Regions from separate parts of the Kitasatospora sp. NPDC127035 genome, predicted to be linked through region 1. Evidence: riboswitches for the same ligand, from Rfam matches in the RefSeq annotation. Region 1 holds a riboswitch; each other region holds the start of a gene.
What was found. Region 1 has a riboswitch for cyclic di-AMP ahead of ACFWIC_RS36520 (peptidoglycan DD-metalloendopeptidase family protein). Riboswitches for the same ligand answer to the same signal wherever they lie in the genome.
Positions count from the first base shown of each region.

Region 2: it holds a riboswitch for cyclic di-AMP, as region 1 does, so the genes downstream of both, ACFWIC_RS29370 (NlpC/P60 family protein) here and ACFWIC_RS36520 (peptidoglycan DD-metalloendopeptidase family protein) in region 1, are expected to answer to the same signal.
Region 3: it holds a riboswitch for cyclic di-AMP, as region 1 does, so the genes downstream of both, ACFWIC_RS01145 (transglycosylase family protein) here and ACFWIC_RS36520 (peptidoglycan DD-metalloendopeptidase family protein) in region 1, are expected to answer to the same signal.
Region 4: it holds a riboswitch for cyclic di-AMP, as region 1 does, so the genes downstream of both, ACFWIC_RS09530 (M23 family metallopeptidase) here and ACFWIC_RS36520 (peptidoglycan DD-metalloendopeptidase family protein) in region 1, are expected to answer to the same signal.

Region 1 is NZ_JBHXDN010000086.1:37,407-39,596, forward strand. Features, by position in the region: gene ACFWIC_RS36515 (MFS transporter) at 1-670, opposite strand, end outside; cyclic di-AMP (ydaO/yuaA leader) riboswitch at 981-1,142, shown strand; gene ACFWIC_RS36520 (peptidoglycan DD-metalloendopeptidase family protein) at 1,146-2,168, shown strand.
Region 2 is NZ_JBHXDN010000053.1:62,757-64,946, reverse strand. Features, by position in the region: gene ACFWIC_RS29375 (NlpC/P60 family protein) at 1-471, shown strand, start outside; cyclic di-AMP (ydaO/yuaA leader) riboswitch at 836-988, shown strand; gene ACFWIC_RS29370 (NlpC/P60 family protein) at 999-2,190, shown strand, end outside.
Region 3 is NZ_JBHXDN010000002.1:17,056-19,245, forward strand. Features, by position in the region: gene ACFWIC_RS01140 (hypothetical protein) at 1-446, opposite strand, end outside; cyclic di-AMP (ydaO/yuaA leader) riboswitch at 681-877, shown strand; gene ACFWIC_RS01145 (transglycosylase family protein) at 864-2,190, shown strand, end outside.
Region 4 is NZ_JBHXDN010000010.1:169,461-171,650, forward strand. Features, by position in the region: gene ACFWIC_RS09520 (alpha/beta fold hydrolase) at 1-319, opposite strand, end outside; gene ACFWIC_RS09525 (YiaA/YiaB family inner membrane protein) at 458-748, opposite strand; cyclic di-AMP (ydaO/yuaA leader) riboswitch at 993-1,151, shown strand; gene ACFWIC_RS09530 (M23 family metallopeptidase) at 1,164-2,033, shown strand; gene ACFWIC_RS09535 (hypothetical protein) at 2,160-2,190, opposite strand, start outside.

The DNA of each region.
Region 1 (2,190 bases):
GCGCGTAGGTGAAGGTCCCCAGGGCCACTGCGGCCAGCACCGCGCCGAGGACGTCGAACCGGCCGGTCGAGGACTCGTCCCGGCTCTCCGGCACGTGTCGGGCGGTCACCGCGACGACCAGCACGGCCAGCGGGACGTTCAGGAGGAAGATCCACCGCCAGCCCGGCCCGTCCACCAGCCAGCCGCCGAGGAACGGTCCGACCGCCGCCGACACCCCGCCGAGGCCGGACCAGAGGCCGACCGCGGCGGAGCGGTCCTCGGGGTGGAAGACCGCCTGGAGCATCGCCAGTGATCCCGGGGTGAGCAGGGCCCCGCCGACGCCCTGCACCGCGCGGGCGGCGACCAGCACCTCGATGGTGGGCGCGGCCGCGCAGGCCGCGGAGGCGACGGCGAACCAGACCACGCCGAGCAGGAAGATCCGGCGCCGGCCGTACCGGTCCCCGAGCGCGCCGCCGAGCAGGATCAGCCCGGCCAGGGTGAGCAGGTAGGCGTTGAGCGTCCACTGCAGGGCAGCGAGCGGGGCGTCGAGATCGGTCCCGATCCTGGGCAGCGCGACGTTCACGACGGTCCCGTCGAGCATCGCCAGGCTGGAGCCGAGCACCGTCGCCAGAAGTACCCAGCGACCCTGCGCGGTGCCCAACCGCAGGATGCCGGCCTCGGAGGTGGCCACGGCATGATCGTCCGCCCCGGGGGCCGACGTGACAAGGGTCACCGGGGGCGTGTCGGCGGATGGCTTTCCGTGAGTGATCGTGTGCGGACCGGTCCGGAAATCGGCGGAGGGTCGTGGATCAGTGGCACGCCGTGAATCGATTGTGTGCGTACTGTGCAGCCGATCATTCGGAGCGTGACGGCGGTCCGGTGTTTTGTTGCGAGTTCAAGAGATCGACATTGCTTCACTCGGACGGATGAGTTTTAGTTCAGCGACCGCCCGGCGTCAGCCCGGGTGGCCACCGGGTGGAACGCCTAGTCCTGCCGCTGCCCGGTGGTACGCAACGAACTCTGTTCGGCAGGAGCGGGGGACCCAAAGGTAAGTCGCCGGACCGGAATTCGCGGTCCGGCTTGGGGTGAAGCCGCCTAGATGCGGCCGGGCAACTCCAGCCCGAACCCGACAGCTCACCTCGTAGGCGTCGGAGAGGACATCAGCCATGGCCGCACAGGCTCGTCGTATCGCCCTGCCCCGCGCCGTCCGCATCGGTATCGCCACCGCCGTCACCGGCGCCGCCTTCGCCCTCCCGCTGGTCACCGCGGTGAGCGCCCAGGCCCACGAGGCTCCGGCCGCCAAGCCCCACCAGACCAGCACCTGGAACGGCGCCGCCAGCGTCGACGCCGCCCCGGCCGCCGCTCCGGCCGCCGAGACCGCCCCGGCCGCCGCGGCCGAGGAGACCTACAAGGTCGCCGGCGGGGACACCCTGTCGAAGATCGCCGACGCGAAGAACGTCCAGGGCGGCTGGGAGGCCCTGTACGAGCACAACCGCTCGGTCGTCGGCGCCAACCCGAACCTGATCTACCCGGGCCAGCAGCTCGCACTCGGCGGCAAGGCCGTCGAGGCCGCCAAGCCGGCCGCGCCCGCCGCCAAGCCGCAGGTCTCGCAGGACTCGGTGAAGCCGGCCGCCAAGCCCGCCGCCCCGGCCGCGAAGCCCGCCGCCCCGGCCGTCAAGCCGGTCGCCCCGGCCGCGAAGCCCGCCGCGCCCGCCGCCAAGCCCGCGCCGGTCCAGGCCGCGAAGCCCGCCGCCCCGGCGCCGGCTCCCGTGGTCGCCTCCTCCGGCTACGTCGCCCCGCTGGCCGGTACCAAGCTCGGTACCGCCTACGGTGTCGCCGGTTCCATGTGGTCCTCCGGCCACCACACCGGTGTCGACTTCTCCGCTGCCACCGGCACCCCGCTGCGCGCCATCGCGGCCGGCACCGTGGTGAAGGCCGGCAACGGCGGCGCCTACGGCAACGAGGTCGAGATCAAGCTCGCCGACGGCAAGTACGCCCAGTACGCGCACCTGTCCTCGATCGCGGTGAAGGTCGGTCAGACCGTCACCGCCGGCCAGCAGATCGGCCTCTCCGGTGCGACCGGCAACGTGACCGGCCCGCACCTGCACTTCGAGATCCGCACCGGCTCGGAGTACGGCTCGGACATCGACCCGATCGCCTACCTGCGGGCGCACGGCGTCTCGATCTGATCGAGCACCAGAACCACCGCTG
Region 2 (2,190 bases), on a different contig from region 1:
CAGGACCTGCTGAACTCGCTCAGCGCCGCCGACCGTGCGGCCCTGAAGGCGGCCCAGCAGCAGGCCGACCGCGCCTCGCGCGGGACCGAGCGCCCGGACCTGGGTGAGCTCCCGAAGGCCTCCGGCATGGCCGGCTCCGCGGTGGCCCTCGCGATGGCCCAGCAGGGCAAGCCGTACGGCTGGGGTTCCACCGGCCCGAACAGCTTCGACTGCTCGGGGCTCATGGTCTGGGCGTACGGCAAGGCCGGGGTCTCGCTGCCGCGTACCTCGCAGGCCCAGGGCAACTACGGCACCCGGGTGCCGTCGCTCGCCGAGGCGCAGCCCGGTGACCTGATCATCTACCGCGACGACCGCAGCCACGTCGCGATGTACATCGGCAACGGCATGGTGGTGCACGCACCCCGCACCGGTGACGTGATCAAGGTGATGAAGGCCGACGGGATGAAGATCAACACGATCCGCCGCGTTTGACGCGCGGGGGTGTCCGGCCGTTTGACGGTCCGCCACGACACGCCCGCGGGCCCGCCGAAGGCCCTGTGATCCGCGCCACCTCCGAACGGGGGTGGCGCGGGTGTTTCGGCCGCCGGTTCGACCGAGAGGTGAGGAACGATCAGCTCCGTGTACGGCGCTGGTCACACCCGGTCATATTCACAAATGAACTTCGGTATTCTTCTAGCTTTTTTCCGACAAGGATTTGAACGGATCACGGATCTGTTACTAGGGTCGTACCTCGAACCACCGCACAGTCGATCACCCAGTCCGGGTGGCGGCGGTGGTTCCCGCCGAGTTCGTGAAACAGCGGGACGGGCAGTCGCCCGTCCGAGTGAGAGCCCAGCAGTCGGGGGCGCTGTGGAGTGGAGCCGGGGAACCACGTTCCTCCGGGGTGAATCGGCGCCAGGTCGGTCGCGTGAGCGGCCGGTGAGGCGTCGTAGGGCACGCTTCCGCCCGAACCCGTCAGCTCACCCGGTAGGCGGATGAGGAAGAAGGAGTCCGCCTTCGTGGCGTCCCATCGTCGTCCCAAGCCCGCCGGCCGCACCCGGGTCTCGATCATGACCGGCCTCGCCGCCGCGGCCGTCGCCCTTTCCGCGCAGTCCGGCGCCCACGCCGACCCGACGCCGACCAAGGACCAGGTCAAGGAGCAGGTCGACCAGCTCAACGAGCAGGCCGAGATCGCCACCGAGAAGCTCAACGGCGCCCAGGCCAAGCAGCAGGAGCTGCAGAAGCAGGTCGGCGACCTCCAGGACAAGGTGGCCCGTCAGCAGGCTGTGGTGACCGAGGCGCAGGGCGGCCTCGCCGAGATCGCCGGCGAGCAGTACCGCACCGGCGGCATATCGCAGACCGTCCAGCTGGTGCTCTCCTCCAGCCCGGACAACTTCCTCAACCAGGCCGACGCCCTGAACCAGGCCGGTTCGACCCAGTCCGGCGCGCTGAAGGAGCTCCAGGAGCAGCAGCGCAGGCTCGACCAGGACCGCACCGAGACCCAGAACAAGCTCGGCGAGCTGGAGGCCACCACCCAGCAGCTGAAGACCTCCAAGGAGGAGGTCCAGGCCAAGCTGACGAAGGCCCAGGACCTGTTCAACACCCTCAGCGAGCAGGAGCGCCTGGCGATCCGCGCGGCCGAGGAGAAGGCCGCCGCCGAGGCCAAGGCGAAGGCGGACGCCGCCAAGGCCGAGGCCGCCAAGGTCGCCAAGGCGAAGGCCGACGCCGAGCGCGCCTCCCGCGAGAACGACCGCACCAACCTCAGCGCGCCGTCCGCCCAGGCTCCGTCCACCCAGGCGCCCGCCGCGCCGGCCTCCTCCGCTCCGGCGGCGCCGAAGCCGGCCGCGCCCGCCGCCAACAGCTCGCGCGCCGCCGCCGCGATCGCCGCGGCCGAGAGCAAGCTCGGTGCCCCGTACGTCTACGGCGCCACCGGCCCGAGCAGCTTCGACTGCTCCGGCCTCACCGGCTGGGCCTACGCCCAGGCGGGCGTGTCGCTCCCGCGCACCTCGCAGGCGCAGGCCGGCGCCGGTACCCGGATCGGCTCGGACATCTCCCAGGCCCAGCCCGGCGACCTGGTCATCTTCTACGGCGACCGGCACCACGTCGGCATCTACGTGGGCGGCGGTCAGGTCATCCACGCCCCCAAGCCGGGTGCGTCGGTGCGTTACGAGGCGGCCTCCAACATGCCGGTCAACTCCATCGTGCGCCTCT
Region 3 (2,190 bases), on a different contig from region 1:
AGCAGCACCCGGTCGGTGATCCGCACGGTGCTTCTCGGGCCGGGCACGGCACCGCCCCAGCCGGCCGGGTCGGACCAGCGGCGGCCGCTCTGGTCGACGGTGGGCGCGGGGGCCGGCTGTTCGGGCGCGGCGCCGACCGGAGCGGCCTCGGGGGACGCCCCACCGTGGCCTCCGGCTCCCGTCCGGTCCGCGCCGACGGCCGTGGACGATCCGGCGACGGCGGCGACCGGTTCGGTCGGGCCGCTCAGCGAGCGCCGCAGCACCTCCTCGCCGCTGACCGCCGCGAAGGCGGTGCCGACGGCGAGCCAGCGCAGTAAAGTGCGGCGACTTAAGGGAGTTAGGTGCGGTTCGGGCGGGATGTCCGCTCTGCGATGCTTTGCCCTGCGGTGCGCTCCGCGCGCCCGGCCGGTCGGCCGGGCGGGGTCCGGGTCCTCGTCCATGGCCATCGGTGCGTAGCCCTCCCCACGGGCGGCTGCGGCGGCGCCGGCGTCCTACCGACGCTCTGAAGCATAGGCAGTTGCGTTGACCGCGACGGGCGTTGCATGAAATCGGTCATTTCTGATCATGAAGGACAGCCACCCACCACGGATTTCGCAAACAGTGACGTGCCTCACACATGTTTGCGGTTTGAAGGCGGCTCTGCTTAACGTGCTCCCCGTTCGTGGCCACACGGACCCAGCTCCCCTGCAACGCCGAGTCCTGCCGTCGGGTGCGCTGGAAGTACGAAGCACCACGGCAGGAGCGGGGGAACCACAGGTAGTTCGCCCAGGCCGGTCCCCGGACCGACCAGGGCTAGGGGTGAAGCCGCGTCCACAGCGCGGCCGGGCAACTCCAGCCCGAATCCGACAGCTCACCTCGCAGGCGTGGGAGAGGACCGCGTCTTCATGCTGCCCACCAACGGCACCCGCCTGTCCAGCCGCACCCGTCGCGCCATCGCCACCCTCGGCGTCGCGGGCATCGGCCTCACCATCCCCTGCCTCACCACCGGCACCGCCTCGGCCGCCTCCGTCGCCACCTGGGACAAGGTCGCCCAGTGCGAGAGCACCGGCAACTGGAGCATCAACACCGGCAACGGCTTCTACGGCGGACTCCAGTTCACCAGCTCCACCTGGGCCGAGTTCGGCGGCACCTCGTTCGCCGCGCGCGCCGACCTCGCCACCAAGGACCAGCAGATAGCGATCGCCGAGAAGGTGCTCGCCGTGCAGGGCCCCGGTGCCTGGCCGGTCTGCTCGGTCAAGGCCGGCCTGACCAAGGGCGGCACCCCGGCCGCCGTCGACACCTCCACGGCCGCCGCCAAGCCGGCCGTCCAGACCCCGGCCCCGGCCGCCAAGCCCGCCGCCCAGCCGAAGGCCACGCAGCCCGCCGCGCCCAAGGCCGCCCAGCCGCAGGCGCAGGCTCCCGCCGCCACCGACGCCGCCCGCCAGGGCGACGGCGGCCAGGACGGGCGCCAGTGGCGCCAGCAGACCGGCCAGCAGGGCGACCGGAAGCAGTCCGCCGACTACACCGTGGCCGTCGGCGACTGGCTCTCCTCCATCGCCGACAAGAACGACGTCCAGGGCGGCTGGGAGCGGCTCTACGAGCTCAACCGCGCCACCCTGACCGAGGGCCCGCACAGCATCTACCCGGGCCAGCACCTGACCTTCGGCGACCGGGCCAAGGGCAACCAGGCCTCGGAGGAGTCCGGCAAGGGCTTCGACTGGTTCAACCGGGCCAAGGACACGGGGACCGGCACCGCCACCACCGAGCCGGCCGCCCAGACCCCCGCCCCGGCCACCAAGCCGGCCGCCAAGCCCGCCGCCCAGGCCGAGACCCCGGCCCCGGCCCAGGCCGCCACCGGCAGCATGGCCGCGGCCGTCTCCTTCGCCCAGTCGAAGGTCGGCCAGGCCTACGTCTACGGCGGCACCGGCAACGGCGGCTGGGACTGCTCCGGCCTCACCCAGGCCGCGCTGCGCGCCGCGGGCATCACCGTCCCGCGCGTCGCCGCCGACCAGGCCGCCGCGTCCACGCACGTCTCGCTCGACGCCCTCAAGCCGGGCGACCTGCTGTTCTGGTCCAACAACGGCAAGGACTCCGGCGTCCACCACGTCGCGCTCTACATCGGTGACGGCAAGTACGTCGAGGCCGCCAACCCGAGGTCGGGCGTGCGGACCCAGACCCTGGCCAACTGGGCCCCGGACTTCGCCGGCCGGG
Region 4 (2,190 bases), on a different contig from region 1:
CGATCGCGGAGGGCGAGTAGTCGTCCCAGGTGATCGAGGACTCGCCGAAGCCCCGCAGGTCCATGGTGATCACCCGGCGGCCGGCGGCGGTCAGCAGCGGGCGCAGGTGCCGGTAGGTGGCCCGGCTGTCGAGCATGCCGGGGAGCAGAACGACGGGGACGCCGTCGCCGTGGCCGGAGTCGTCGAAGGCGAGTCGGCCGCCGGGGAGGTCGAGGTAGCGGGTGACGGGGGCGGTGCCGGTCATGGTGGGCCTCCTCGGTCCGCCGCGGGCGGGCTCGCCGCGCGGGTTCGGGTCGTCGGCGACTGCGCCGATAGCCATAAAGCTAAGGCTAATAGCCTTAGCCGTCAAGCTATGACCCGCTTCCGAGGGGGGCGGGCGCGGCGGCCGGGCGTGACGACCGGTCCGGCGGCCGGCCCGGTGACCGCTCCCGGCGGAGGCGCCGGGGCGCCCTCCGCCTCAGACCCCCTCCACCTTGAACGGGTCGTGCTCGGCCAGCAGCTTGTCCAGCCGGGCCTGGTCGACCCGGGTGACCAGCTCGGTGGACTCCTGCCGGTCCCGGACCACCTTGGCCAGCGTGAACGCGGAGGTGATGGTGTAGAGCAGGCCGAGGCCGAGGAAGGCCCGGGTCCAGGCCCCGACCGGGAGGTAGGCGATGCCGATCGCGAGGGCGACGGCGGACAGGAAGAAGGACAGGACGGCCTGGACGTAGTACGCGGCCGTGGTGCGTGACTGCATCGGTGTGCTCATGGCGCCAGGATGGCCGCGCGGACTCCGGTCGCACATGAGTAGAGGTACTCAGATGGGGGGCCGTTCGTTGACGTCCTATCACGTTCGGTAGTGTCAGTTGTCGTCAATCGTCCCAAAACGCCCATCGGACCGCGCGTGTCCGGCCCGTATCCCGTCCTCCTCAACAGATGGCTTGGAATCGGGGGCCTCTCGGATTAACGTTTGATAACGCAGCGCGGTCCCTAACGCCGTAACCAGACGGCACCGTGCGCCGTCGCCTAATCCCGCCGGCCGGCCTTCGGGCAGGCCAGGGAGCCGGGGAACCATGTTCCTTGGGGTGAATCGGCCGGGCCCAGGCCCAGCCGTAGGAGACCTTCCTGCTCCGAACCCGTCAGCTAACCCGGTAGGCGCGAAGGAAGGAAAGGAGCGCGCCTCCGTGGCGTCGACGCACACCCCGGCACACCCGTCCGGCTTCTCCGCCGGTACCCAGCTGCTCGACCACCCCCGCCCTGCGGCCCACCCGGGCCTGTTCGGCGGCCCGGCGGACGAGACCGCTCCGCAGACCGCCGAGATCAACCGGCACCGGATGCCCCGTCAGACCCGCGGCACCGCTCCGCTGCTCGGCGTCACCGCCGTCGCGGCCACCCTGGGCGCCACCGGCTTCGCCTCCGCGACGCCGGCCGCCGCGCCCGCCGTCGAGGTGCCGGACGAGACCCCGGTCGCCCTCTCGGCCGACCCCGGGCTCGCCCTCGCCGCCAGGATCCAGCAGCAGGCCGACAGCCAGCGCACCGCCGCCGACGAGACCGCCCGGGTGCAGGCCGCCCAGGAGGCCGAGGCCAAGCGCGCCGCCCAGGTCGCCCAGCAGGCGCAGGCCAAGCGCGCCGCCGAGGAGGCCGAGAAGGCCAAGCTCGCCGCCATCAACCTGCCGGTGCGCGACTACAGCCTCTCCGCCCACTACGGCCAGAGCGCCCGCTACTGGGCCCACCTGCACACCGGCCTGGACTTCGCCGCCGACACGGGCACCGCCGTCTACGCGGTCGGCCAGGGCACCATCACCTCGGCCGGCTGGGCCGGGTCCTACGGCTACCGGATCGTCGAGACCCTGCCCGACGGCACCGAGATCTGGTACTGCCACCTCTCCTCGATCATCAAGGGCTCGGGCAAGGTCGTCCCCGGCCAGCAGATCGGCAAGGTCGGTGCCACCGGCAACGTCACCGGCCCGCACCTGCACCTGGAGGTCCGGCCCGGCGGCGGCGCCCCGGTCGACCCGGAGAGCTGGTTCGAGCAGCGCGGCATCAACCCCTGATCCCTGCGACCCCTGCCGAGCCGCGCTGAGCCGAGCCCGGCAGCCCGCGAGGCGCTGCGACCCGTTCGACGCCGAGGAGCCCCGGCGCGGTCCTTCGAGGACCGCGCCGGGGCTCCCGCGCGTCCGTCACGCCCCGGGCCGCTCCCCGGACTCTTCC